Regions from separate parts of the Clostridium gasigenes genome, predicted to be linked through region 2. Evidence: riboswitches for the same ligand, from Rfam matches in the RefSeq annotation. Region 2 holds a riboswitch; the other holds the start of a gene.

Region 1 (15,997 bases), 970 kb from region 2:
GCCAGGAAAAGTGAATGTTCTAGGAGCAGAAGAACTTGCAAATGGTTCTAGAATTATGGTTGCGGGATCATCATTCTTCTCAGACTATGAAGTAACTGGTGATGATGTTAATGCAAATGTTAAAATAGCTGAAAACTCATTAAAATGGTTAGCTCCACAAAAAAAGGCTGAAAAGATATCTATAAAACAATTTAGAGATATTGCAGATAAAGAAAAAGGCCAAAAGTACACTATAGAAGGAACTGTAACATCTCAATCAGAGGCTGTTGCACCAAAAAATTCTTTCTTTGAAGTAATATATATTCAAGACGAAACAGCAGGGATAACAGTGTTTGGAGTTTCTAAAACACCGTTACAAGTTGGACAAAAAGTTAGAATTACTGGAATTACGGGATCTTATGAAAACGATTTACAAATAGCTATAGGTAATGAAACTGATGATTTAGAAATAATAGATAATGATATTAAACCAATAGATCCTAAGGTAATGACTACAAAGGATACTATGCTAAAGAGTAATGAAGGGTTATTAGTTAAAACTGTTGGTAAGGTAGAAAAAATTGTAGGTGATAGTCTATATATTAATGATGGTACAGGACTTGCAAGAGTACATCTTAATGGCTATATTTGGGATGGAAAAGATGAAAGTAAAAAGGGTAAATGGGATCAAAATATTAAGGTTGGTGACCAAGTTTCAGCCATTGGATTTGCAGCAGTAGATCCTGAAGGAAATAGAATAAGAGTTAGGAATTCTGGCGAAATAGTTAAGGAAAAGGATACTAAACCAGTTGATCCAACTAAGCCGGTTGATCCAACTAAACCAGTTGATCCAACTAAACCAGTTGATCCAACTAAACCAGTTGATCCAACTAAGCCAGTTGATCCAACTAAACCAGTTGATCCAACTAAGCCAGTTGAGCCAACTAAACCAGTTAATCCAACTAGACCAGTTGAGCCAACTAAACCAGTTGACACAACTAAACAAGGATATAAAGAAACTGTAAGCAATGGAACTAAGATATTAGTAATAAGTAAAATAGATAAAAAAGATGCGGAAAATGTTATAGATTGTAAAGTAGACTCAAATACTGAAGAAGTAGTAGTTGTGATTGAAGATATACAAGCTATAAAAGAAGGAAAAGGATCTATACTAGTTAACATTGGAAATATAGAAATAAATCTTCCATTTGCAACTATTGATAAGGATTTATTAGTTCCAGGATCAAAAGTAATATTGAAAAATAAGGTTATAGATAATCCTGATATAGTTAAAAACTTAAAAGGCGTTAAAAAAGTATATAGCTTTGATCTTGTTATAAAAGATGGAGACAAAGAAACTGCTATTCATAACTTTAAAGATGGATTTGCAGAAATTACAATTGCATTAAGTGATGATGAATTAAAAGGATTAAATAAAGATAATCTTACAGTATTCTATTACAACGAAGAAACTAAGAAATTTGAAATTATGGAAACAAGAGTAGTTGGTAATAAAGTTATATTTAAAACAAATCACTTCTCACAATATGTAATAGCTGAAAAACAAGATGGTAACAGTTTATTACCTATGACAGGAGGAGTAAATACAACTAATATTATTTTATTAGCACTTGCACTTATTGGAATAGGAGCATTTGCTATTAGAAGAAAAAAAATTCAAGTATAAGGGCTCTGAAAGAAAATAACTAAAGTAAATAGAGCAGAAATTTCTGCTCTATTTTTCAAAAATTAAAAGGAGGAAACCATGAAAAACTTAAAGAACTATTTACCAATAATAGTTGTAACAATAGTCTCAGTAATAATTGTAGCTATATCAAGTTCTATATATGATGGTGGATTCTTAAATGATAAGATGAAAAAAAATGTTTCTTATGAAAAAGCTATTGTGAAAAGCATTCAATCTGAAAAAATGCAAAATGATACAAAGCTAGATTATATAGAGGTTGGTACACAAGATATTTCCTTGGAAATTCAAAGTGGAGAATATAAGGGACAAATATATAATGTGAGAAACTCTGTTAGTAGATTATATAATATGAAAGTAAAGAGCGGATCTGAAGTTGTGGTTACTGTAGCTAAGGAAGATGGACAAATTAAAGATATTTCATTGTATACCCATAAAAAAGATACAGTAATGATAACGTTAATAGTTATATTTGCAATTCTAATAGTAGTAATTGGAAAAATGAAGGGATTAAAGTCGTTAGTAGCATTAATATTTACCTTCATAAATATAATTTATCTTATGGTACCATTAATGTTTAGAGGGGTTAGTCCAATATTAGCAGCTATTTTAGTTTCATTAGTGATAACGATTGTTACATTGTATCTTTTGAATGGTAATAGCAAAAAGACATATGGAGCAATTGCTGGAACCATGATTGGTATAATAACAGCTGGGATAATTGCATATATAGCTGGTAACTTATCTAATTTATCAGGTATTAATATGGAAAATACTGAAAATATACTTTATGTAGCAGAAAATTCAGCGTTAAAAGTTAATGGACTTATGTTTGCTGGTATTTTAATTGCGTCACTTGGAGCTATTATGGATGTTGCCATATCTATAGCCTCATCCCTTAGTGAAATATATGAAATAAATTCAAAGCTTACTGCTAAGGATTTATTTAAATCGGGCATGAATATAGGAAAAGATATGCTAGGAACCATGTCAAATACATTAATACTAGCCTTTGCAGGTGGAAGTTTAAGTCTTATTATACTTTTATCTTCTGCAAATATGAATTCACTTCAACTTTTAAATTTAGATGTATTATGTACTGAAGTAATACAAGGGATTAGTGGGAGTATTGGAATAGTTTTAACTGTGCCTTGTACAGCATACATATGTGCAAAACTATTTAAAATATCCTTAAAAAAATAATGAAAATAGAGGTAAAAGATAATAAAGTGATTTTTTCACCTTATTAAAATCTTGAACCTCTATTTTTATGCAGAAAAATAAATATATAAATATTTTTAATTTTATTTCATAGATAATTTGCTATAATTAAAAATGAATAAAATATAATAAGGAATGATTAAATGAGCTTAGAAAAGAAAATTACAAAATTAGTAGTAGGAATATTTATAGCAGTTGTGTTAGTTATAAGTGTTTTTTCACTAGCTGTTATAAATTCTAATTTGACAACTGCATTAAGTAAAAGGCTTACTGATACTGCTTTTGTTATAGCTGCAAATCCAATAATACAGGAAGAACTTTCAAAGGGAACAGATCCTACATATTTAAAAGTGCAAAACTTTGTAGAGAGAATGAGACTAAAGATAGATTTATTATTTATAAGTGTAATAGATATGAATAGCGTTAGATATTCTCATCCTATACCAGATAATATTGGAAGAAAATTTTTAGGTGGGGATGAAAAAAGAGTAATATCAACAGGAGAAGTTTATGTTACAGAGAGTCATGGACATTTAGGAAATTCTATAAGAGCGTTTGCACCAGTATATAAGGATGGGGTACAGGTTGGAGCCGTAGCTGTGGGCATATTAAAAAGAGATTTAAGAGAAGAAGTAAGAGAGTATTTCTTTGAATTAATACCTGTATTTTTAATATCGTTACTTATTATAATATTTTTAGCAAAAAAGCTAGCGAAGAATATTAAAAATGATATTTATGGGTTGGAACCGGAAGATATAGCAATTCAGTTAAGAGAGAAAGAATCTATTATAAATAATATGGAAGAGGGCTTAATAGCAGTAAATAATTTAGGACAAGTAACTGTTATTAATAAAAAGGCTCTTAATATGCTAAGAATAAAAGATGAAAGGGATATAGATGAAAAAATAATTAGTTTATTAAATAAAGCAATTTATAGAAGAAGTAGAATATTTAATAAAGAAATAAGACTTAGTGAAGACATTATTATTATGGCTAATTTTTATAGTATAGTAGGAGAATATGGGACTGTAGTAGGAGCTATTGCCAGTCTTCAGGATTTTACTAAGGTACGTAACATGGCAGAGGAATTGACAGGGGTAAAAGAACTAACATGGAACTTAAGGGCTCAAAATCATGAATTTATGAATAAACTACATACTATTGCAGGGTTAATTCAATTAGAAGAAAATGATAAAGCAATAGAATACATATTTGCAACAACAGAAAAAAGAGGACTGATTACAGATAATTTAAGCAAAATAAAGGAACCATCAATTCAAGGATTATTATTTTCAAAATATAATAGAGCAGATGAAATGAAAATAAAATTTGAGATAGATGAGAAATCCTATTTAAATAACATAAATAATAATGTGAAAGTTCAAGAATTGCTAACGGTTATAGGAAATATTATAGAAAATTCAATTGAAGAACTAAGAGTACAAAATGATGGCTGGATATATTGTGGTATATTTGAGGAAGAGAAAATTAAAATAGTGGTTAAAAATAATGGTAGAAAAATAGATGAAGATACTAAGAAAAAAATATTTGAAAGAGGTTATAGTACGAAGGGTGAAGGTAGAGGGTTTGGATTATATAATATAAAAACTATCGTAAATAATTTAGGCGGAGAGCTTAGATTAACTTCAGATGAAATAACAGTATGGGAAATTATAGTTTAAAGATAGTTAGGGGAGCTGAATGTATGATTAAAGTTATTATAGTAGAAGATGATCCTATGGTAAGAGAAATAAATATTAAGTTTTTAAGTAAGGTAGATGGATTTCAAGTTGTAGGAGAAGCTAGTAATATTGAAGGAGCCAAAAGTATTATTAATAATATAGAAGCAAACTTAATATTATTAGATGTTTTTTTGCCAGATGGAAAAGGTTTGGATTTGTTGAAATGGATTAGACTAAATGAAATACAAGTAGATACAATTTTAGTAACAGCAGATAAGGGAAGAACATCCGTTGATGAGGCCTTTAAATATGGAGCGGTAGATTATCTTATAAAACCATTTAAATATGAAAGATTTAAAGAAGCTTTATCAAAATATAGAGAAAGATTTAATAGATTTAAAAAACTAGATAGTCTAGATCAAGAAATTATAGATGAGTATATTTTTAAAACAGTCCCTGGTAATAAGTTGCAAAAACAGGATGAAGTAGAGATAAATAAGGGCTTGAATATAAAAACATATAATAAAATAGTACAGTTTATGAAAGGTAATAAAGAAGCAAAGTTAACAGCAGAGGAAATTGCAAATGGGAGTGGACTTGCAAGGGTAACAGCAAGACGGTATTTAGAAAAAATGGGAGAAGAGGGAAAAGTAGATATTGTTCAAGAATACGGAAGAATAGGAAGACCCACTAATTTTTATATAATAAAATAAAAATAGATCAGAAATTTAGAGGCCACTGAAAAATTCTTGTTTTTCAGTGGCCTTGAATTTTATTAGTTATTTTTTGAAGCCCTCCTTAGACCAAAAAGACCAAAATAAACAATAAGACCATAATATTGATTGTTTAAAAATTAACGAATATACTATGGGCATAAGCAACAGTATAAAAATTTGGTCTATATGGTCTAAGTCACTTTTGAAAAAATAATATACTGATTTACTAGTATATTATTGTTTTAGAGTGCCTAAAACAAATTAATAATATTAATTAGGAGGATACATTTATGAAAAAGAAAATTTTAGCGTTAGTAATGACAGTTGCAATACTTGTACCAACAGCATTAATTGGTTGTGGTAGCAAGACAGAAACTGCAGATATTGTAATTATAGGAGCAGGTGGTGCTGGTTTATCAGCAGCGGTTCAAGCAAAACAAGATGGATTAGAAAATGTTGTTCTTTTAGAAAAAATGCCGATGGTTGGCGGAAACACTAATAGAGCTACTGGTGGATTAAATGCAGCAGAAACTCCACAACAAAAGGCTAAGAATATAGAAGATTCAGTAGAAGTTATGATAGAAGATACTATGAAGGGTGGATATGAAAAAAATAACCCTGAATTAGTTAAAAAATTAGCTAATGAAGCTAAGGATTCTGTTAAGTGGTTAACAGATTTAGGCGCAGATTTATCAGATGTTGGTAAAATGGCAGGAGCTACAAATTACAGAACTCATAGACCTACAGGTGGGGCTGCAGTAGGAGCACATCTAGTTGATACTTTAAAGATAGCAGCAGAAAAAGAAAATGTAGATTTAAGATTATGGAATGATGCTAAGGAAATAGTTTTAGATAAAGAAGGAAATGTTTCAGGAATCAAAGTAACTAATAAAGATGGTAAAGAATACACTATAAAAACTAAAGCTGTAGTTTTAACAGCTGGTGGGTTCTCAGCTAATCAAGAAATGGTTGTTAAAAACAATCCAGAACTAAAAGGATTTGCAACAACTAACCATAATGGTGCCACTGGTGATGGTATTATTTTAGGAGAAAAAGCAGGTGCTTCACTAGTTGACATGGTAGAAATACAAACTCATCCAACTGTTGTACCAGAAAAGGCAGTAATGGTAACAGAAGCTGTAAGAGGTAATGGTGCAATACTTATAAATAAAGATAGTAAAAGATTCACAAGTGAATTATTAACAAGAGACGTTGTTTCAAAGGCTATATTAGAACAAAAAGATGGCGTAGCATATTTATTCTTTGATGATGGTTTAAGAAAAAGCTTAAAGGCTACAGAAGAATATTTTAATATGGGATTAGTTACAGAGGGGAATACAGTAGAAGAATTAGCAGAAAAATTATCATTAGATAAAGCTACAATGGCTGAAACAGTAAAAAAATATAATGATGCAGTAGTAGCTAAAAATGATTCAGAATTTAAAAGAGATGACCTTCCAAGACAATTAAACGAAGGTAAGGTTTATGCAATACTTGTAACACCAGCAGTTCATCACACAATGGGTGGATTAAAGATAAATACTAATGCAGAAGTATTAAACACAGAAAACAATGTAATTCCAGGATTATTTGCAGCAGGAGAAGTTACTGGAGGCGTACACGGTGGTAACAGATTAGGTGGAAATGCTTTAGCAGATATAGTTACATTTGGTAGAACAGCAGGAAAGAATGCAACAGAATTTGTAAAATAGTAACATTTAAATATTAGAATAGAGATAATATAACTAGGAGTGATTTAATATGAAGAAGATAACTACAATATTAGCAACTATAGCAATATCAGCATCTATGTTAGTTGGATGTGGTGGTGGAAAATATAATGATGGTACTTATACTGGAGAGGGACAAGGTGCTTCAGGGAAAATAAAAGTTGAAGTAACAGTTCAAAAGGGTAAAATAGCAGATATAAAATTAGTTGAACATAATGAAACTAAAACATTAGTTGATGGAGTTAAGGATAACGTAATTCCAGAAATAATAAAAAAACAATCAGTTGAAGGTGTAGAAGCTGTATCAGGAGCTACAAATTCATCAAAGGGAGTAATAGAAGCTGTTAATAAAGCAATAGAAACAGCAGTAAAATAGGGAAAAAAATTTACTATGCCTATAATGGATTTTAAAAAATCTGTTATAGGCATTTTCATATTAATATTTAGTATATATATTAAATATATGATATAATATATATACTAAATATATAAAACAATGGGCAAATTTAGAGAAATCTAGAGGCGCAAAGCTAAAGGGGCTAAGGGATTTAAAACTATGCCAGCCAGTTGCTAAAGGACTTTTTGCAAGGACTTTATAATAGATATAAACCTATGTAAATATGTTTTTAGAATTACCCTTTATTTTTAATAAGGGGTAATTTTTTATTTTTATAAGAGATATATGAGCTTAGTCTTACTTTAGATAATAAATAACTAAAATAAATTATAAATTTTAAGGGGTATGGTATCTAATGAGTAATTTAAGGGGGAGAAAAAAATCAATAATAGTAATATCAATACTTATAATAGTAATATTTAAAGTATTAGTAGCTAGGAACTTTAAGGGTGAAGTAAATAGCGAAGTAATTAAAAATAACTTAAAAATAAGAATAAATGAATGTAAGTTTGTTTATGAGAATATGGAGGAAAGTGAAGAGAAATATAAAAAATTACTTGAAAGAGAGGAAGAATCATTTAAAAAAGGTGTATATTCCTCAGCGTTAGTACAATTTTATATAATGAAAAATGATGATGAAAAAATCATTAAATATGGGAAGGAAGCAGTGGAAAACTATAATAAAGTTAAAGGCGGAGAATATTATTCAATTGATGAGAAAGAAAATTTAGCATGGGCCCTGTTTAAAACAGGTGAATATTCAGAAAGTTTGCAAAAAACAAGTGAATTGCTTCAAATAATTACTTCAAGTGGCAATGAAATTTTAACAACTGATGAACTTAAAGATACAGAAGCACTTGTATATTCAATGCTTTTATGTATATATTCGAAATTGGGAATATTTGATAAAGCAGAACTTTATTATAATAAGCTATGTGAAATAGAATTAACTCCTCAGTTACAAGCTTCAAAAGGCGATAAAATAGCTATGAGTAAAACTATATATGCAGAAGAAATTAGTGATTTAGATTTAATGAAAAAGTATGCAGAAGAATGTTATGAAATACGCTTAATGTATGATAAAGAAAAGGGCAATAAATCAGCAGATTCAGTAATTTTAAATTTAGCAATTGCTAATGTAAAGCTTGGTGAATTTGAAGTAGCTATTAAACAGATAAAAAAATCTGAAGAGTTTTTTATTAGTGTTGGTGATTCTTATGGAATAAGTAACACATATTTTGTTTATGCACAATATTATGCGAAAGTAAACCAAAATGAATTAGCAATAGAATATTATAAAAAAACAATTAACTTATATAATGAATTAGAAGATTATTATAACTTACAACATAGTGTTTATGAATTTATAAAATTTTTAAAAGAGAATGATAAAAAAGAAGACATTAATAAATACTATGAGATTTTTTATGATATATCAAAGAAAATAAGTGAAAGTAAAGATATAAACGAATTATTATCACAAATTATTAATAAAAATTATGAGTTAAATAATAACGCATTAGAGCTTTTAGAGAATGAATCAAAATCAGATAAAAGGAATATAATTATAGGAGGTATAGTGATAATTGTACTTAGTGCAATGGTTATAAGAATGGATTTTCTAATTAAAAAGAAAGATGAAAGTGAAAAGATACTGGAAAAAGTAGCAAATACTGATTATTTAACTGAAATTAATACTAGAGCTTATGGAGAAAAACTTATTTTAGATGAAATAAATAAAAATAACAAATTTTCTATGGCTATAATAGATATAGATAACTTTAAAAATATAAATGATAGCTATGGGCACATTTTTGGAGATGTTATATTAAAAAAAATCGCAAAAAAACTAAAAGAAAGCATAGATAGTAAGGATATTATTGCTAGGTTTGGCGGAGAGGAATTTATAATAGCATTTGTAGGTAAAGATAAGGATGAAGCAAAAGAAATATTAGATGAAATAAGAATAGATGTTAATAACATAATATTTGAACATAATGTGAAGGCTTCATTTAGTGCAGGTATTGAAGAGTGGGATAAAATAAGTTTTGACTCAGTTATAAAAAAAGCAGATGAATTACTTTATAAAGCAAAAAGAGAAGGAAAAAATAAGGTTGTTAATAGATAATTATTATTTATATTGTAATAAAGACTAGAGGAATTATTCTTCTAGTCTTTATTACTTTTTATATATTAAAACTCAGTTATTGTTTATTAATAGGAGGAATAAATAATAATATTTTAAAAAAATTAGAGCGTAATATTACTTATTACTTTAATAAGTAGAAAAATAAATAATTAAACTTTAAAATTAAAGTAAAAATACATTGAAATTAAAGTGATGGGAATGTAAAATAATAGTTGAAAGGTTTACAACAAGGGGGAGTTAATATGAAAAGAAGAAAATGTGAAGACTTATTAGTTCAGTTTAAAGGTGATAATATAAAATTAAAATCGGAAAAATTAAATTTTATAGTTAGTGATAGAAGAGATGTATATAACATAACAGCACCATTTAATATTGATAGTGAAATCGCTATAGCTGGAAGAGTTGAAGCTAGAGATTCTGAACATTCAAGGATAATGTTCTTTAAAGAAGTTGACAAGGCGTGGAGAGTAATTGAAGGAGCTCCAGTTTTTGATTTGCAAGACCCATTTGTAACAAAAATAGGCGGAGAGTTAGTTTTAGGTGGAGTAGAAATTTACGAGACTGGAAATGTAGAAGTGCCAATATGTTATAGAACTGTATTTTTAAAAGGTGAATCCTTAAACACATTAAAAAGATTTGCAGTTGGACCAGATAAAATGAAGGATATAAGATTACTGGAATTACAGGATAAAAGAATATTAGTATTTACAAGACCCCAAGGAGAGATTGGTGGTAGAGGTACCGTAGGTTATTTTATTATAGAAGATTTAAAAGAACTTACAATAGAAAATATAAAAAATGCAAAGCTTTTAGATGATATGTTCTACAAAGAAGAGTGGGGTGGGGCAAATGAACTGCATTTACTTGAAGGCGGTAATATAGGAATTTTGGCTCATATAGCTAAATTTGATGAGGCAGGCAATAGACACTATTATTCATCAGTATTTACATTTAATTATGAAACTTTAGAGTATAGCGAGATGAAATTAATTGCAATAAGAGATAATTTTGAAGCAGGTGCAGCAAAGAGATCAGATTTAATAGATGTAATATTTAGTGGAGGATTAATAAGAATGGAAAATGGACAAGCAGAACTTTACTGCGGAGTAAGTGATGCAGAAGCTCATAAAATATTAATTACAGATCCTTTTAAATTTTAATAAGATAAATAATAAGGGAGGAATTTAAAATGAGAAACAAGAAAATAGTTGCGTTGGGAATGAGTTTCTTAATTGGAACATCGTTATTAGTTGGATGTGGTAGTTCAAATAATGGAGGAAGTTCAAAGGGGAAAGAAGCTGGAACTCTAGTCATTAATGGGGACTATGTAGTTCCACCAGCAGCTCATGGTAATCCGTTTATAGGAGGATTTGTAAATGGAATTGAGCCATATATGCAAGATAACCTGTTTGTATATTCACCATTTCCAACAGGTGAATTTAAATCTCACTTAGGAGAAAGCTATACATTTGAGAATGGAGTTTTAACACTTAATTTAAAAGACGGATTAAGGTGGAGTGATGGAACTCCATTAACTACTAAAGATGTTGAAACTACTTTCTATATGAATATTGGTAGAAGACAAGTTTGGGAATTTTTAGATAATATAGAGATTGTAAATGATACTGTTATGAAGTTTAACTTTAAAACAGAAAGTCCATTAATAGTAAATATGGCTTTTGATATTAAAGTTAATGCACCAACAGCAGTATATGATAAATGGGCAGAAAAATATAAAGAAATAGCAATGACAGGAAGAGAATATCATGAGGAAACATTAACATTCTGGTATTCAGAAGAGTCTAATAAAAAATTGCAAGACCTAAATATTCAATTAGAAGAATTTAAGCCAACAGTAGAAGAAAGTATTTGTTCCGGTCCGTTTAGTGTGAAAACAATTACAACTTCGGAAGCTTTATTAGTTAAAAATGAAAATTATCGTGAAAAATTAGATATTGAAAGATTAAGAATTATGAGAGTAGTTACTCCAGAAACAGCTGCAACAGCTATGTTAGATGGAACATTAGATATTCATAGTGGCGGAATTGTTAGAGATGTAGAAGATCAAATTAAAGAAGGTTTAGAAACATATAAAGCACAATATGTTTCAGAGTTTAGTCAAATGTCAGTTGTGTTTAATACTCAAAAATATCCTGCAAACGTAAAAGAATTTAGGCAAGCTATGGCTTATCTTATTAATAGAAAAGAAATAATGCCATTAACAGAACCTGGGAGCTTACAAAGTGAAACTACATTAACAGGACTTCCAGTTACGCTGCAAGAAAGCTGGGGATTAAGAGATTTTGCTAAAAATGAATTAACAGATTACTCATTTGATCCTAAAAAGGCAGAAGATTTATTAAAATCGATTGGTTGGAAGAAAAATAATGAGGGTACATGGATGAATGAAAAAAATGAAGTTGTAAACTTTGAATTAGCTGTTAATAATGGATGGGGTTCAGCTATGTTACCAGGTGAAGCAATTTCAACAAGAATTAAAGAGTTTGGATTAGATGTACGATTTAAACCAATGGAAGGTTCAGCATTTAACGATTATTTTACTAAAAAAGAGCATACTTTAATTATCGAATTCGCTCCAACAGGAAATGTATTATATGCACATCCATATGGAAGCTATGAAGCAATTTACAGATCAAGGCCATTTTTAATGGGATTAGAACCGAACGAAGATGGAAATATAATTGTTGAATCAGAAGGTGAAAAAGTAAATATAACAAATCTAGTTAAAAAGTTATTTACAGCTAAAGGTGACGAAGTACAAGAAATTACTAAAAAATTAATGAAAATAACTAATGATGAAGCATATTTTATTCCTTATTTAGAAAAAGGATTCCCAATAAGAACTCTAAAAAATAGTGTTACTTTAGGTTTTGAAAATGATGAAGTAATAAAAGATCTTAGATACTCAGGGGTGGGAGAAAACTTATTTGCAACTTTAATAAAAGAAAAGACTATTACTTTAGATAAATAATACCACTTTATGCAAATAATACTCAAGGTGCATTATACATATTATAAGGTACCTTGTTTTTAGGAGGATTCTTATGAAAAAGAAGATTTTAATGTTATGTTTAACTGTTATATTTGCAGTTATAGCAACATTTTTTATAATAGAGCTTATGCCAGGAGATCCTGTAGATGTATTAGCTAGAGAAATGGTTAGTACACAAGGAGTACCTTATGAAGAGGCGTATAAAAGGGCTGTTATGCAGTTGAATTACGATCCTAATATTCCTTTAACTGAAAGAATTTTAGATTTTGGTCAAGGAATAATAAAAGGAGAATTAGGACAATCACTAAAGTTTAAAACAGATGTCAAAGATATAGTAATATCAGCACTCCCGTGGACATTGTTAGTAACTGGTATTTCAACAATACTAGCATTTACAGTAGGTATAAGTATTGGTATGTTTACGGCTTGGAAAAGAAGCAAAAAATTGAATTTACTATTAGATACTTCAGCATCGGTGTTAGGTGCTATACCAGAATATATAGTTGGTTTTTTCTTAATATTAATATTTGCAGTAAATTTAAAAATGCTACCATCTAAAGGTGCATATTCTACAATGGTTGATATTGGATTTAATATGGGATTTGTGGTAGATGTTGCAAAACATGCTATTTTACCAATATTAGCATTTTTTATTGTTAGCGTAGTTAATTGGATAGTAAACATGAGAGCAACAGCAGTTGGAATATTAGGCGAAGATTATATTCAATATGCAAGAGCCAGAGGGATAAGTAAGAGAAAAATAGTTTTCAAATATGTGGGTAGGAATGCAATGCTACCAATGATTACATCATTAGCAAGTACTTTTGGATTATTAGTAGGCGGATCACCTCTTATAGAAAATTTATTTTCTTATCCAGGGGTTGGTTATTACTTAAATAATGCAACTGCAAATAGAGATATTACTTTAATGCAGGGGATGTTCTTTGTAATAATAATAACAGTTATTTTATGTAATTTCTTAGTAGAATTATTATATGGTTTTGTAGACCCTCGTCTAAGAAGAAAGGGGAGATCATAAATGAAAAATAAGTTAAACTCGGCAATGGAAGGAATGGTAAATTTTGCGAGAGTAATATTTACAAATAAACAAGCAACTTTTGGAGCTGTTATATTAACTGTTTTTATACTAATGGCAATATTAGGACCGGTGATGTTAACACCGGATAAGGCTAACTATGCAAATAGATTACAAGGATCTTCGTTACAACATTTGTTAGGTACGGATTTTGCAGGAAAAGATACCTTGAAGCAATTTATATTAGGTTCTAGAGAGGTTTTAACAATAGCTCTTTATGCAGGTGTTTTTACATTAAGTATTGGAATTGTAGTGGGAATTACATCAGGATTGATTGGGGGAATAGTTGATGATGTATTAATGATGATAACTAATGTGGTACAGACAATACCAAATTTCCCAGTATTAATGGTTATGTCATTAATAATAAATACTGATAATGCATTATCTTTTGGGTTGATATTAAGTGTATGGTCTTGGTCGGGTTTAGCAAGAGCAATAAGATCACAAACATTAGCTTTAAGGAATAAAGATTTTATTGAAGCAAGTAGAATTTTAGGTATGAGTAAGGTTTATATTATTGTAAATGATATTTTGCCAAATATTATTTCATATATAGCAGTTAACTTTATTATGATAATGAAATCATCGATACTAGCAAGTGTTGGATTAATGGTATTAGGATTAGCTCCGTTTAAAGGAGAACATTGGGGAATAATGCTAGATATGGCTCTAAATAAAACAGGAGCATTATTTGGTTCAAAAGCAATGATATACTTATTAACACCAATTGTAGGGATTGTTTTATTCCAATTAGGATGTTTTATGTTTAGTAAAGGGTTAGAAGATGCATTTGATCCAAGGGTAAGAACGACTATAGCGAGAAAAAGAAAAATTATAAAAACTAAAGTAATGGAAGCTTAGAGGTGGAAATATGGAAAAGTTATTAGAATGTAAAAATATAACAGTTGAATTTGATGTTAAGTATTTTAATGAAGATAAAATTTTAAAAGCAGTGGATAACGTTAACTTAGATATTTATAAAGGTGAAATGTTAGGGATAATAGGTGAAAGTGGAAGTGGTAAATCAACTTTAGCTTCAGCCATATTAAATTTAGTAAGAGAACCAGGTAGAATATCTACTGGAGAGGTAGTTTACTTTAATGGAGTGAATTTATTATCCCTTTCAGAAAATGAATATAATAAATATAGATGGAAAGATATATCAACAGTATTTCAAGCAGCTCAAAATGCTCTTAATCCAATAATAACTATAAAAGAACATTTTGTTGAAACATATATTACACATGTGCATAAAGTGTCTAATGAAGTTATGATGAAACGCATAAAAGAATTGTTAGACTTTGTTAGATTAGATGAAAAAGTTTTAGACTCATATCCATTTGAATTAAGTGGGGGAATGAAACAACGTGTATTAATAGCCTTAAGCTTATTACTTGAACCAAAGTTAATAATATTAGATGAACCGACTACAGCATTAGATGTAATAACACAGTGGTACATATTAGAGATATTAAGAAAAATAAATAAAGAAAAAGGAATTTCTATAGTATTCCTAACTCATGATATTTCAATAATAGGATCTATGGTTGATAGAATAGCGGTAATGTATGCAGGTGAACTTGTAGAAGTTGGAGATGTTTTAGAAGTATATGAAACACCAAAGCATCCATATACTAAGGCTCTATTATATGCAATACCATCATTACATGATGATATAACTACAAGAAAATCTATAAAAGGTGCTCCTATTAATATGTTAGATTTAAAAAATGAATGTAGATTTAAAAGTAGATGTATTTATATGAACAAAGTTGGATGTAGTGGCACAGATGAGAATAGTAAAGAACTTATAAGGATTAATGATAATCATTATAGTAGATGCAAGTACTGGGAGGAGATTTAAAGTGAGTAGTTTAATAAAAATAGAGGGATTAAGTAAAAGCTTTGGAGAAAAAAAAGAACAAGTTAAAGTACTGAAGGATATTAATTTAGAAATTAAAGAAGGTGAAATATTAGTTGTAGTAGGAGAAAGTGGTTGTGGTAAAACTACGCTTGGAAAGCTTATAGCTGATGTTCATAAACCAACAGAAGGGGAAATATATTATAAAGGATCAGATATAAACAAGCTAAAAAGAGCGGGATATAAAGATTTTAGAATGGCAGTTCAGATGGTACATCAAGATTCCTTTGCAGCATTAAATCCTAATAAAAATATTTTTGAATCATTAAGTGCTCCTATATTAAAGCATAAGATTGCTAAATCAAATCAGGAAGCCTTAGAACTATGTTCAGAATATCTAGAGGAAGTAGGATTAACTCCGGTAGATCAATTTTTATATAAATAC
Region 2 (15,997 bases):
TTAATCTTCCACCTTTGTGCATTCTTTCAACAATACCATCTATAGCTTCTGCAATTTGAGGAAGTTCCCTTTCAACAGCTTCTGCCACCTTCTTGTCCTCATTATTAATTTTCTTAACCATTTCAATAGTTGAAATTTTATCTATATCTAAAGTATTTTGGTTTCTACTCTCTGTAGTTAATTTACCTAAGTTTAATCTATCCATTTTATTTTCCTCCGCTTTCTTTTATATTAGGGGCTTCAAAGAATAACTAATCAGATTCTGTTTTATTTTCTTTCAGCTCCATTACCTTGTTTATTATTATTTAATGTCTACGTTTACTTAAATTCTATGACTACGTTTTCATCTGTTGAATTTATAATAACATATTTAAAATTATATTTCAAGTATTTTTTTATTTTATGAAACGTTATTTCATAAATAGCTAAAAGTTATCCTTCTCTAACCACTATTATTCTTAATAAAAGAACTTTTTCAAACCATAAATTCCCTATTAATTGAATAATAGTAATATTATCTATTAATTTGCGATTATTTTGTGTATAATTGATATGTATTTATTTTTTAATATTAATACAACCAATATATAAATAATAAATATAGTTGAAGGTTTATTGCTTTTAGCTCCTCTGGCAATTATTGTGCCTATAATTTTCAATAAATTTAGAAATATTAAATCAATACTAATTCTATGTTTTTCAGTATCTATATTAATAGATTTTCTTTAGTATTTATTGCTTTTATTAGGAAATTTAAGATAAGTTAACATAGACTGAGTAATTAAAAATACATTATGTGGCATAATAGGATTTTTAGTATTTAAAATTATAAATAGCATACGGCATTCTTTTTAAAATAACGATTCAATACGCTAGTATATTTTTTAAGAATCCCTTACTTTTAGGAGATGAAAAAATGAAAAAAATTTTTATAATACTTTCATTAATACTTATTATTTGTTTTGGAATTACTTTATTAATTTGCCCTGGAATCTCACCACTAATACATAATAAATTAATTTTAAAATATGAAAATACTGAAGGTGGTAAATTTTTAAACAATATTAAGACAGAGACAACAATCAATGACGATTCAAATTTATTAACGGATGTTCCATATGAAGTTAATTTATATTTTAATAAAACCAAATTAAATTTAAGCAATAAATTATTACACAAATATAACAGATATTACGTTCCTATAACTGAATTTTCAAAATTCTTTGGAGAAGATATTCTAATAAACGATGAAGAAATTCAGATATCTAACGATGTAATTTTGAATATATCCGATAAAAATTACAAAAAAGATGATAAAACTATTTCATTAAGAGGCGATCTTCCATTTATAGATAGTGAATATTACATCTCTTTTTCTGATATATGTGAGATTTTAAATCTATCTACTTATTGGAGTTATAAGAATAACAATATTTATATCAATAAAACCAATGTTCCCAATTCCGATACTTTACGCAAACCTAAAAAGAAGCATAAAAAAGACGCTTATATTAGATTTGAGGATGTTGCGGCAGGAGATGTATATACTCAACAAGATACTTTGGAAAAATTAAGGATAATAACGGATTATATGTATGAGGAATCGCAAAATTTTAGTGTAGCATGGGTTCCAAGATATATTAATAATACATTACATATCGATAACGATGTTTCAGAAGATAATTCATTTGCCAATGCTAATTTCATATTTACTCTGGATCATTCAATTAATAGGGGTGGGAGTATAGTCCTTCATGGTTACACTCATCAATATGGCGATGCTAACAGCATTTCAGGTTCTGAATTTGGTGAAAAAGGGTATAATACTGAAAAAGAAATTAGAGAAAGATTGGAGTCTGCTATAACTCTTGCAACTAAGGTGAATATTCCTCCATCCGGTTGGGAAACACCACACTACCGTACAAATCGTGAGCAACAATTAATATTTGAAGAATATTTTAAAATACTTTACGAGCCATCCATAGAAAAGTATAACAAAAATATAATTACTAGCAAAAAAAATGGTCTTACTAAATTTATTCCTACTCCTTTAAGTTATATTAAGGATAACGATGTAGATACTATGATTAAAAATATTGAATCTAAAAATTCAGATACAGAGTTAAGTTTATTCTATCATCCAAGCATTGAAATTGATAGCGTACATGTATCATTAAGTGAAGATGGAACCATTAATTCTACTTATGATGAAAATTCTATCCTTAAAAAAATAGTCTCTTGTATTGATGTATTAGGCTATAGATTTAAAAGTATAGATGATTTATAACTCTAGAATAGTTCACGTTAAGTATTTGAAAAAATACCAAGTTAAGGCGATTATATATTAGCTTATTATTTTTTTAGATACCCCTATCCTTACACTAGTATCTAAATATATATAAGCCATGCTTTTTTTAAAAGCATGGCTTATATATATTTAGCAATCTTCAAAAAGTTATATTAGTGATCTAAAATAAAATACACGAGAATCTGACTAGTTTTTTTAGCTCACTTATTCAACATATTTCTCTATATTATCTAATCTTTTTAACAAGTCTTCGAAGTCTTTCATATACTTCGAGTATTCATCTAATTCTAATCCTATGCTACACGCTAACCTTCCAGGAATATCTTTAGCTTTTTCTTCAAGCTCTATACCATTTTTAGTAATAACTATATATATTTTTCTATCATCTTTTTCATCTTTAATTTTATCTATATACCCATAACCCTCTAACTTAGTCACAATAGGGGTCAATGTGCCTGTCTTCATTTTCAATTTATAACTTAAATCTTTAAAAGATATTTTCTTATTTTCCCATAGAACCATCATAGTCAAATATTGTGGATATGTTAATTTAATATCCTTTAGCAATGGGCCATATATTCTAACTATACTTTTTGATATAGAATACACTTTAAAACAAAGCTGATTTTCTAATTTTAAATAATCATTCATAATACTTACTCCTATTATAATTATAAATTTATAATATTATAATTTCATAATTATTTTTTCTTTTAATGACTTTATACCTTCTGGGCTGTGAGTTGATAAGTAAACAGTATTATTCATTTTAATAAATTCTCTAATTTTATTTAAAGTTTCTATAGCTAAATCTTTATCTTCAAATACCACTGAAAGTACATTTTGTCTTAGTGCTTCATCTGTATAAGTTACATCTCCATGAAACATATACTGTAATCCATCAAATTCTGCTACTACTATGGAGTTTCCCTTTGTGTGTCCATAAGCAGGCAACATAAATACATTGTCAGCTATTTTTTCACTCTTTTTAAAATTCTTATATTCTCCATCTTTAAAATTAACTCTAACTATATTGTCTCCATTTAAATTCATAGCATCAGCTTCTATTTGCGATATATAAATTTTTGCATTATTAAATAATCTAAGTTCTCCACTATGGTCTGGATGTTTATGTGTAACTACAACTTTATCTATATCTTCTACTTTATATCCGGCCTGTTTTAATGCATCAACAAAATTATTAATCTTTTTACCAGCATATATCATTTGTCCCGGTTTTTCTTCCATATCTTTCATTTCCATAGGTAACCCCGTATCTACTAGTATAACCTCATCTCCTGTATCTATTAGATAACTTTGCAGGCTAGATTCATAAAGTTTATCTTCATCTATCTTTTCTTTTTCAACAGACCCTCCAAATGCAAACCCCTCTTTCATATATCCTTTCTCATAAAACTCTAATGATACTATTTTCATTTTAAAATCCTCCAATACTTTTATTTTTAATTTTCAATCGCTTACGATTAATCTTATACGATTATATTAACTAAATTTGTTTTTCTTGTCAATAGTTTATTTATATATTAAAATTTAATATTTTCGCATTTTTATTAATCCTATGTTTTCCCATTAATATATGTACATAAAAAAGAGACTAGATAATATAATCTAACCTCCTTTACGTTTAATTTTCCTTATCTATATTCTCAATTTTTTTATTTTCTTTTTGACAATCTTCGTCTTCACAATGGCATTTAGATTCTAATGTATCTTCTACTAATATTGATGTCTCTGTATTTTCTTCAATTGATGTTTTCTTGTATTGAACATTATCGTTTGGATTATCGATATTTGTACTACATATTACTGATGGGGTCATAGCTAAAGCTCCTATTAAAGTTAATGACAATATTATTTTTTTCATTTTTTTCCTCCATATCTAATAGTTTATATCCTAAATTCTACAAACTTGAGCATCTTTTAAAAATAACTAGTTAAAATATTTCACTAGTGGCCCTGCCCGCCGTTGGTGTATTTTTTTAACTCCTTTATATTATTTGCATTTAATAATATTTTATTACTAACAAATTAAAATTTAAGACTATTTATAGAGTATATTAATTTATATTTCAAAAAACCGCACACCAAAAGGTGTACGGTAAATAATATCTATTTTTTATTTAACTATTATTCTTCAATTGAAATAGCTTCTACTGGACATCCCTCGCAGGCTTCTCTAACTGAATCTTCTGTTCCTGCAACAACTTCTCCAGCTACTGCAACTCCTGTATCTAAAGAAAATACTTCTGAACATGTTCCTTCACATAATCCACATGATATACAAACGTTCTCGTCTACAAATGCTTTCATCTTTTATTCCCCCTGTAATTTATATTGAGTATAAATGTATTATCAATCAATAATGATTATTTGTCAATACTTTTTAAACATTATTATCTATTCTAATATTATAATGTATTATTTTAGTTATCCACTCTTTTTACTAGTGGTACTGAACTCCTATTAAAATTAACTGTTATTTTAGAAAAAATACCTCTAGACTAAGGTTTTTTAGTCTAGAGGTATTTTTATATTTACTATTTCCTTTTTTTATTGAATATTATCAACGATACTATTCCGATTAATAAAACTCCTATATAACCTAACATTGATGAATCTCCAGTATTAGGAATATTAATTTTTGTTTTTTCTTCTTGTTTTTCTTCAACTAATATTTGTGATTTTATTATTTCTGGGCTTACCAATACTTCCTCTTCTTTAGTTGGTTCTATTTTTTCTGCTTTTATTTCCTCACTAGTTAATTCCGTTATTGTTTCTTCTTTCACTTCTTCTTCTATTTCATTAACTAATATTTGAGGTTTTATTATTTCTGCTTTTACTAATACGTCCTCTTCTTTAGTTGGGTCTATTTTTTCTGGTTTTATTTCCTCACCAGTTAATTCCGTTGTTGTTTCTTCTTTCACTTCTTCTTCTATTTCATTAACTAATATTTGAGGTTTTATTATTTCTGCTTTTACTAATACGTCCTCTTCTTTAGTTTGTTCTACTTTTTCTGGTCTTATTTCCTCACCAGTTAATTCCTCTGTTGTTTCCTCTTTTACTTCTTCTTCTATTTCATTAACTAATATTTGTGGTTTTATTATTTCTGGTTTTACAACTACTTCGCCTTCTTTAGTTGGGTCTATTTTTTCTTCTTTTATTTCCGGATCAGTTAATTCCTCTGTTGTTTCTTCCTTTACTACTTCTTCTATTTCACTATAATTAATTATTGGAACTTCATTTTCAATATCTTTTAATTTTATTACTTTTCCTATATCATCTTTTAAAATTTCAAATCTATGTTCTTTTCGATCTATTTTATAACCTTTAGGAGCTTCAATCTCTTGCAGATAATATATTCCAAGTTCTTCCAAATAAGATCTTATCATACCATTATTATCACTTACTATTTCTTTAATAGTATTCTTATCCTTATCTTTCAATATAAACCTAGCACCTTCTAGCACCTTATTCTTATCATTTTTATCTATTTTTTTAGCTTCAAATTTGAACCCTTTAGCTGTGCTAACTTCATTTGTTGGTATATCATTAATTTTAGCAATATTTCTAACTATTGTTCCATCTTCTACATTCTTAAAATCTACATATATTTTTATCTCAATACGCTCTCCATATAATAACGATCTTTTATCATTAATAATTCTCACTATATTTGTGTTTTTATCTATGCTAGTAGTAAAACCTTCTGGTGCTTCTATATTTAATATTTCTAACCTTTTATCAATATCATCTGTTACAGTTAAATAATCTTTATCAAATAAACCAAAGCAATCAAAAACTATAGAATATATTGCTTTTTGATCTTCTGAGTGCTTAATTTCTTTTTTATCTACACTCTTTTCAGCATTAATAGCGCCTGCTGTTCTGTCATATTTTATAATGTCTCCAACATCTGATATTTTATTGTTATATTTAAGTTTTGCTTTGTTTTCATAATTCAGTTCTCTTGAAACTACTTTCATTTCATAACTAATAACATAATGCTCTGTAATATCTCCAAAGTTTATTATTATTTTGCCATTTTCTACACTTATTTTATTTTTCATTTTCTCTGTTATCCAATTGAAATTTCTATTCAAATCATACGTACCAATATTAATACTTTCCTTATTAACTTCCATTCCCTTAGGAATAATATCTTCTAATATAACATTCTGTAAAGATGATCCACTCTCATTAACATCAATCCTATATTTTACCACCTGGCCAATTGAAGTAACATTTATAATTCCACCATCTTTATCTTTACCTTTATCAGCATAACTACTTTTAGATAGGACATTTTCCTCACCAACTACCTTATTTAATACAACAGTACTTTTAATACTTGTATTATCTTTATAAAGAACAGCAGTGTTCATATATTTAAGTAGCTCTTTAGTTATTTTCGATTCATAACTAATAATATATTTACAATTAATATCACCTAATTGTATATCCAACACCTTATTATTTTTACTAACCATACCATCATTGGTAATATCTATTTGTTTATTTTCTCTATCAACTTTAATTATTTTTATTGACTCAGTAATTAATTCCATACCATCTGGCATATTATCAATTATTCTTGCTTTACCTAAGTTACTATATTTTTCATTTACATATATAGTATACTGTTTTATTTTCCCTACTATTTGACCGCTAACTTCACCTATAGTATTTCCATCATTATCAAATCCTACATGACCATCTATATCCTTAAGTAACTCTCGATCTACAATTACACTTGGTTTTACGGGGTCCACTATTATTGGTTCCGTTGGCTTTAATACAATATCAACGCTAGTTATTAATTTTCCATTAACCTGAACTTCTATTGTTTTTTTTTCTTCAGTTCCACCCTTAGATACTAAAGCTTTAATTTTTATATATCCTTGTACAGCCTTATAAGCATTCTCTCCAAATGTTAATGTTGTTATATCACCTTCAGTTTTCATATCCTTAAAATGTTCTTTTGGATATATTAATTTTAAATTTTTAAATTCCTCCGGCAATTTAAATACTAAACTATCATTTTCCTTTATATTTCCTATATTACCTTTAACCTTATATTCTACCATAAAGCTAATCTCTTCCCCATCACTATAAGTATTTTTATCTAATAATACCTTTACGTCTAATACAGAACTTGTAAATGCCGATACTGGAATTGCTAAAGCATTAATTAATATTACACTCACTACTGCTAATAATACTACTGATTTCTTTAAACTTTTCTTTATCATCTATTTTCCTCCTCTTTATATTTTTAGATGTTGTTTTATTTTTCTTTAATAATAAATATTGTTTTTTGCAAAAAAAAAGACTATTTAATAATTAATTTTTTAAAATTAATTATAAATAGTCGGTTGCACTGCTAACTCCATATATTCCAAGTGCCCAAATACAGAATATATTTCATAGTTCCTATATACATTATTTTGAATATTTTTAACAATATTCTTTCTTTTTTATTTACTTAATATTTATATTTTGCAAAATATCTTTTGACTTTCTTTTGATAATTGACATTATTTTTGCAAAAAAAAGACTATTTAATAATCAATTTTTTAAAATTAATTATAAATAGTCGGTTGCACTTCTAACTTCATATATTCCAAGTGCCCAAATACAGAATATATTTCATAGTTCCTATATACATTATTTTGAATATTTTTAACAATATTCTTTCTTTTTTATCGCAATTAATATTATAGCACATTATTTTATTTTATCAATATATTTATTCCATTTACTCCAATTGTTTCCCGTTAACCATAATTCTAGCATCATTAAATTCAAAACTACATGTCGTCAATGTTATAATTTTATCCTTTTCGCCTATATCTAATTTGTTTAAATGTAGTGATTTTACTTCTAATTTATTTAAATAAGTTAGATATGATTCTTTATTTGCAAAGTTATATTCTAAATATTCCTCTTTTGCATCGGTAACATATACAGAAAATATTTCATATCTTTTTATTTCATTATTACTCTTTAAGATAATAACCTGGTTAGAAAATCAATATTCTTAATAAAAACTAAAAGCTATAGAATTAATGGTATAACCACTATTTCTATAGCTTTTATTTTTTTCTATAAAGAATCGTAAAATAAATATGAAGAAGTTGTATCAATATAAATTATAATCTGCATTAATAACTTCTATAATAATATTATTTTTATCTACATTTACTAAGCTTACTTCTTCTGAAATATCTGCCCATTTATGTGCACAAACTTTAAATCTTGCAAGTTCCCATAAAGTATTGTTATGAGTTTATCTTGTAACATTTCCATATTGTATTTCAAAAGTGGCTTATATGCTATTTATATCAATTGTTAATGATGCCTTTAATAATATATATCTATATACCAGTTATCAAATCACATAGGTTTATTTTCAAATGACTGAAGTTCATTTCCTATAGATTCAGTTTTCAAATTTTCTTTATTTGCTGCTTTACTAATAAATGATATTATTTGTTCCTCAGCATCAAATTTAACTCTAAAGCTTGTGCAATACGATTAATTTTCTTATATTCCCCTACACTATTTTGATTTTCTCAATTCCCACCTTTTACTCTCTTTATTTAATTAAAATATAAAATTTCAATTAATTCTATATTTTATAATAGAGCTCAATACTCCCATTGTTAGATTCATTCCATATCCATCAATTACAAAATTAAGTTTCATTAATATTATTAGCCCTTGATAATTGCCTTCAGAGTTTAAAGGAGCTCTGGCTTCCTGCTCATCTAATGTAACCTCATAATTATTAAATTTAAATTTAAATGTATATGTTCCATTTTTATTTTTATTTTATCTAATTATACTAACTTATTTCTATTTTTGGAATTTATCTTCTAATTAATTTTCAAAATATGTGTTTAATAAAATTTATCCACAGTTTTGAAATCTATAGTAAAAAAACCGCACACCAAAAGGTGTACGGTAAATAATATCTATTTTTTATTTAACTATTATTCTTCAATTGAAATAGCTTCTACTGGACATCCCTCGCAGGCTTCTCTAACTGAATCTTCTGTTCCTGCAACAACTTCTCCAGCTACTGCAACTCCTGTATCTAAAGAAAATACTTCTGAACATGTTCCTTCACATAATCCACATGATATACAAACGTTCTCGTCTACAAATGCTTTCATCTTTTATTCCCCCTGTAATTTATATTGAGTATAAATGTATTATCAATCAATAATGATTATTTGTCAATATTCTTTAAAGGATACTATCTATTCCAAGAACATCTATTTCATATATTCTTACTGCGGAATCTGCTCCTTGACTTGGTTTTAGCACATTTATTTTTACATATTTAGCTTGAGTAGCTTTAAATGTATCAACAGTGTTTCCAAGTTGATTTTTAAGAACTTCAACTACTGGCGTAAATGTTACTCCATCTAAACTAGTTTCTATTGTATAGCTTTGAGTGTTCATACCAGGGTTTTCTCCACCAGCTTCTGCATGAGCCATACGAATTTCGCTTACAGTTTTAACTGCTCCAAGATCTATTGTAATATCATGAGGAGCTGTACCTGTTGCACACCATTTTGTATTAGTTTTTCCATCTAAAGCAAAATTAGGTGCTTCAGCAGGATTAACAAAGCTTGAGGCTGTAACTTGTTTATTTTGTGAAAGGTTTGTAAGTTCTGATTTAACCTTTGAACTTACTGTTATAAAATCTTCAATAACCTTAACATCTTCGCCTTCTTTATTCTTAGCTGTTAAAGTAACTGAATACACACCATCTTTAGCATAGCTAACTTTTGGGTTATTATCTGTACTTTTTTCTGTACTTGATCCTGGCATGCTCCATTCTACACTTTCAGTAACTGCAGAACTTATGCTTTCGAATGTTATTTCTTCACCAGGTGCAACTAATGTTTTTGATACTTTTAAATTAGCTTTAGGAATGTTATTTGCTGGCCATTCCATAACTACTTTATCTGATTTTCCTGATTTGTTGTTTTTATTAACAGCAACTACTTCAAATGTTGTTTTATCTGATTTATCATCTCTCTTAAGTGCATTTACAAAGAATCTATTATTTTGAGTAGCACCTAAGAATGAGCTTGTTTTATCATCATTAATCCTGTAAACTTCATAATGATCAATATCTTTTTCATCTCCTGAATCCCAAGAAAGTCTTGATCCTGCATACATATCCTCTTCTTCAAATTTAGCATCATCAAGTTTTAAGTTTTTAACATTAATTTTTTTGCTAGATTTCGGATCTTGTATTGTTATATTACCTAAGTTGAAAATTAAATTACTAACATTTTCTTCTGAAGATATTTTATAAGATATTGTTTTAATAGATTTATCAGTAAGCTTAGAAACATCATATTTTACAGTTGTCCATTCTGTTCCTATAGCCTTGTCAGCTTTTATAGTTTCAGTGCTTCCATCATGGAATTCTAAAACTAAATCAAGGTCTACTTGTGCACTTGATTTTGCTGAAGTAGTAAATTCAATACCTTTTTCAAGTTTAAGATCTGCACTGTAAAGTTTTATATTAGAAGATTTAGATCCTTCTAAATTTCCCATGAATTTTATAGAGTTACCACCATAAAACGCAGTTGCAAAATCCATAGTAGCATTTAATTTATTATTTCCTTCATTTGCAATTATCCATCTATAGCTTGGCATTATATCTCCAAGACTTCTATTATTCCAATCACGTTCTGATGCTTTCTCCCCATTAATAAAGAAGTTATATCCGTTACCCATATTGAAACTAGTGTTAAAAGGTAATTTATTTACAACTGATTTTTCAACAGCATAAGTTGAAATTCCCTTCCACTCTGTTCCTTTAGTTTCTGTATTAATAGTTGGGTTTTTAAATTCATTTACCCATAATCTATTTTCTTTATTTTCAAACTCTTCTATAGTTTCAGAAGAGAAGTATGTCCAACTTGGACAATATAAACCAAGAGATGTATAGTTTTTTCCTGGACCATTTTCAAACAAGTCCCAACGAATTGGAGTTCCTGTTCCATTTTCTTGCATATCTACTCCAGCATATACATCGTATGGATTTACTCCTACTTCTTCTGCTTTTTTATTAGAAGCTTTAAGCAATTCTTTTTCAACAAGCTTCTTATTAGTCCACCAGAAATTTAAGAACATGCTATCTGCAACAGCATTCTTATCTCCATCAACTAAGAAATAATCATTTTTATCAGTAAGTGCATTTTGCCAATCCATCTCACCATCTTTTGTCATAGAATCATACCACATTATCTCTAAATCATCATTAGCTTTACTCTTAAATTCTTTTATAAATTCTTGCATAAGAGCTGCATGTTCAATAGATAAGGGTGCTTCCTTTGTAGTTTCAGTTTCTTGGTTTATAAACCAACCATCAAAATTATAAGTTTTAGCAACTTCCATAAGTTTATCAGTCATAGGAAAATTCCCTGACTCATCTTTTTCTAAAAATTCATTAAGCCATTCCATCTTGCCGCCATGAGCTGTTTGAGGAAAGAATATCGTTCCTAAAACTGCAACCCCATTTTTATGAGCAGAATCAATAACATCCGCAGTTGGTGGAACTATTAGACCTTCACCTGCAGATCCTCCCCAATAAACAAGCTTATCTATGTATTGCCAATAAGAAAATGTATTAGATGCAAATTTACTAGATCCTTGTGATGGATTTCCACTAGTACTAGCATTCATTATTGAAATAGCAACAACATTCATATCCTTATTTTGCGTAGCATTAACAGCTTCTAACTTTTCTGTGTCTACTCTCTTTGCTAAAGGTACTTTACCCATATTGAAAGCAGCATCTTTATCATCCTCTGCCTTCCAATTTAAAAGTTCTTCTGGAAACCACTGAGATGATATGGGTTGATTTGCTATAACAAATTTGTCAGCTTCCTCTGTAATACCATAGTTACTCTTTTTCTCACTTCTAGTGCAAGAAACAAGATTAAAACTAAAAGTAAGCGCTAAAAATGCAGGCGCTAAAAGTTTTATTTTTTTATTCATATAGTTATCCCCCTTAAATTTTAGAAGCCATTTTATAATTTTAAGGCCCCTTTTTTTATCTTAATTTTAGAGTGCTCAATTTAATGTGTACCCTGAAAATACAGATCAAATCTACATTTATATTAACTTTAAATCAATCCTTATCGCATACCATGTAAATCGATTACATTCAAATTTTACCATATTAAAAAGTACTTGAACAAGTGTAGTAATTTTAGATAATATGAATAAACTATACATTTACTCTATTTTTCTTATTTTCTATAAAATACGGGAAATAGACTAAATGAATAATATTGCTAAAGCAACTGCACCTATAACCCCGGCATCTGTTCCTAGTTGTGCTGGTACTATTTTGCAGCCAGAAGTCATTGTTTTAAGACCTCTTTCATTAACAACTTCTCTAACTTTTTCAAAAACTACTTCACCAGCTTTTGAAACTCCACCACCTATTACTACAATATCTGGGTCAAAGGTATTAATAATATTTGTTACTCCAATACCTAAATATCTTAAAGCATTATCTCTTATAGAAATTGCAACTTTATCTCCCTCTTCTGCTTCTTTAAATACCTCATATGATGTTAATGTCTTATATTTCTTTAAACTTGTATCAATATTACTCAGCACTGCATCTTTTGCTCTTCTTGCTATTGCTGTTCCTGATGACAAAGCTTCCAAGCAACCTAGATTTCCACAATTACATCTTGCACTACTAAATGGATCCACAGTTGTATGCCCAACTTCTAAAGCATTTGTTGTTCTTCCTCTATATACTTGTCCATTAAGAATAGCTCCCCCTCCAATTCCAGTACTTACAGTTATATAAATCATATTTTCTGTACCGGCTCCAGCACCAAACATAAATTCACCAATGGCTGCTGCATTTGCATCATTGTCTAAATAAACAGGAATATTAAATTTCTCCTTTATGGGTGTTACTAAATCAAAATTTGTAAAGGGAAGATTTGCAGGCTCTATTATAATGCCCAATCTTGCATCTAATGGTCCTGGTGCACCTATTCCAATCGCCTTAACATCTTCTTTAGTGATATCTCTATCTATCATCACTTTATCAATTAATCTTATTATTCTACTTAATACTGCACTTTCACCTTCACTTGCATTAGTCTCAACTACTTGAGTTTCAATTATATTGCCTGATAAATCTGATAATGCACAACTTATTTTAGTTCCACCTAAATCTACTCCAATTATATACCTCATACTAATATCCCCCAATCTATTTTCACACCCCTGGGGTGTTATTTTATACATTTATTCCATAAATTACACCCCAGGGGTGCTATAGTTAAAATCCGTTATTTTTTGAAACCTCTTTCATCCAGTGTCCTGATTTTTTGATGGTTTTTTCTTTAGTTTCTAAATCTAGTGATATAAACCCATATCTATTTTTATATGCATTATTCCATGACCAACAATCAATTGGTGTCCATAAATGATATCCAAAGCAGTTTGTTCCAGCTTCAATACCTTTATGTAACCACTTTAAATGATCTGTAATAAACTCTATTCTATAATCATCTTCTATTATTCCTTCAGCATTTTTAAACTTTGATTCTCCTTCTACTCCCATTCCATTTTCTGAAACATACCATGGTATATTTTTATAATTATCTCTTATGTTAATTGCCACATCATACATAGCTTCAGGGTATATTTCCCATCCTCTATGTGGATTTATTCTTTTTCCTGGCATATCGTATCTTTCAAAATACTTCTCTGGCATCCATCCATTAATTTTATCAAATTCAATTTCTCTTGCCATTATACGTGATGGTTGGTAGTAGTTAACCCCTAGGTAATCTACTGTATTTTCTTTTATTATATTATTTTCCTCTTCGTTGCACTCCCACATAACATTATCTTTTTTAAATATTTCAACTAATTTCTCTGGGAAAGTTCCATGTACCGCTGGGTCTAGGAACATTCTATTAAAGAACATATCTGCAATATTTGAGGCTTTTATATCTTCTTCTGAATTACTTCTTGGGTATGATGGTGTAAGGTTTAATATTGTAGATATTTTTCCACCATTTTTATCACACCCAAGGTCTCTAAATTCTTTAATTGCCTTTGCTGAAGCTAACGCTAAATTATAAGAAGCTTGCACTGCTCTCTTTCCATTAACAACACATGGATAATGGTGTTTATATAAATATTGACCTTCAATTATAACTATAGGCTCATTGAATGTTGCCCAATGTTTAACTCTATCACTAAACAGTTCAAATGCTTTTCTTGCAAACTTGGCAAATAAATCTACAACATGTTTTGATTCCCATCCATTATACTTTTCATATAATTCTACTGGTAAATCAAAGTGATGTAAATTCATAACAGGTGTAATTCCAAGGCTTAAGCATTTGTCTATTACAGCATTATAAAATCTAACGCCATCTTCATCTACCTCGCAGGTTTCTAAATCTTTTATAAGTCTTGTCCATTGCATCGAAGTCCTAAAAGAATTTAAGCCTATCTCTTTTAACATTTCTAAATCTGATTCATAACTATTATAAAAATTTGATGCTACATTTGGTCCTACCTCATTAAAAAACTTATTAGGCTCTATATCAAACCAATAATCAAATACATTTTTATGAGGCTTATTAAACCTACCTTCACATTGTGGACCTGATGTTGCAGCTCCCCACCAAAAGTCTTTTGGAAAAATCTTATTCATATGCTTACCTCCATATTGGTTAATAATTTAAATTTTCTAATCTATATACCTTTCTATTAGTGATCTGAAAGAAAATAATAGACTAGCAAATTTGTCTATTATTTATTTTTTCATAACTTATATAAAAACAAACTCTACGTAAACACATAGAGTTTGTTTTCTTTTGCTATATTTCTACTTAGTCTTTTTCCATTCATCTATTTGTGTTTGCATTTCTGCTATAACCTTATCTAATCCTTGTTCTTTTAACTTATTATTTAATTTTCCTAAGTATTCTTCAATATCAACTGATCCACTATACAGTGTTGCTTTAAATTCTTCTAAAACATTATTTACAGCTGCTATTTCATTACTTACTTTTGATGTATCAAATTTAAACCCTAAAGCTGGTGAACTCTTTGCTGAATTATTAAATGCTCTAAATTCATCCCATTTAGTTAATGGTTCATTACTTAAAACATCTGTAATAAATAAGTTTCCTAACGTGTAATATCCAACTTCATAGTTCTTTCTGTTGGCTTCTATTAGTTCAATTTGACCTTCGCCCATTTTGTTGTAATGAGTACCTTCAATACCATAGTTTAATAAATTTCTTAATTCTTTATCAGTATTTAAAAGGTTTAAGAATTCTACTGATTTTTCTTTATTTTTAGAGTTACTTGATACTGCTATCATTGATCCTGTTGTTGATCCATTTGTTATAAATGAATCCATAATTGGAGTTGCTACTACTTCATATTTTAAATCTTTAGACCAAAGAATTTCTGCGTAAGGTTGTCCGTCACCTTTAGTTGCAAATCTCTTAATTGATTTATCATCTTGAGCTGTAGCTGAATCTGCATTTATATATCCTAATTTATAATATTTTCTTAAAGTTTCTAAATCTTTCTTCATTTGATCTGTTTCAAACATATTTTTTATAGTTAAAGTATCATCTC

Evidence for each region. A riboswitch is a leader RNA that binds a small molecule or an ion and turns the genes downstream of it on or off. The one in region 2 is predicted to bind cyclic di-GMP.
Region 1: another riboswitch for cyclic di-GMP. It lies ahead of J1C67_RS13160 (tetratricopeptide repeat-containing diguanylate cyclase); the one in region 2 lies ahead of J1C67_RS08830 (collagen binding domain-containing protein).

The regions. Positions count from the first base shown of each region.
Region 1 is NZ_CP071376.1:2,818,931-2,834,927, forward strand. Features, by position in the region: gene J1C67_RS19725 (CehA/McbA family metallohydrolase) at 1-1,666, shown strand, start outside; gene J1C67_RS13135 (YibE/F family protein) at 1,745-2,887, shown strand; gene J1C67_RS13140 (ATP-binding protein) at 3,049-4,587, shown strand; gene J1C67_RS13145 (response regulator) at 4,611-5,300, shown strand; gene J1C67_RS13150 (flavocytochrome c) at 5,594-7,015, shown strand; gene J1C67_RS13155 (FMN-binding protein) at 7,065-7,409, shown strand; cyclic di-GMP riboswitch class I at 7,523-7,608, shown strand; gene J1C67_RS13160 (tetratricopeptide repeat-containing diguanylate cyclase) at 7,786-9,558, shown strand; gene J1C67_RS13165 (DUF1861 family protein) at 9,822-10,739, shown strand; gene J1C67_RS13170 (ABC transporter substrate-binding protein) at 10,769-12,571, shown strand; gene J1C67_RS13175 (ABC transporter permease) at 12,645-13,631, shown strand; gene J1C67_RS13180 (ABC transporter permease) at 13,632-14,552, shown strand; gene J1C67_RS13185 (ABC transporter ATP-binding protein) at 14,563-15,555, shown strand; gene J1C67_RS13190 (ABC transporter ATP-binding protein) at 15,557-15,997, shown strand, end outside.
Region 2 is NZ_CP071376.1:1,845,041-1,861,037, reverse strand. Features, by position in the region: gene murQ (N-acetylmuramic acid 6-phosphate etherase) at 1-205, opposite strand, end outside; gene J1C67_RS08855 (DUF2334 domain-containing protein) at 917-2,287, shown strand; gene J1C67_RS08850 (MarR family winged helix-turn-helix transcriptional regulator) at 2,513-2,959, opposite strand; gene J1C67_RS08845 (MBL fold metallo-hydrolase) at 2,996-3,745, opposite strand; gene J1C67_RS08840 (hypothetical protein) at 3,954-4,193, opposite strand; gene J1C67_RS08835 (ferredoxin) at 4,457-4,639, opposite strand; gene J1C67_RS08830 (collagen binding domain-containing protein) at 4,867-7,578, opposite strand; cyclic di-GMP riboswitch class II at 7,687-7,770, opposite strand; cyclic di-GMP riboswitch class II at 7,912-7,995, opposite strand; gene J1C67_RS08820 (ferredoxin) at 9,322-9,504, opposite strand; gene J1C67_RS08815 (endo-beta-N-acetylglucosaminidase) at 9,578-12,355, opposite strand; gene J1C67_RS08810 (ROK family protein) at 12,638-13,582, opposite strand; gene J1C67_RS08805 (glycoside hydrolase family 1 protein) at 13,668-15,059, opposite strand; gene J1C67_RS08800 (ABC transporter substrate-binding protein) at 15,234-15,997, opposite strand, start outside.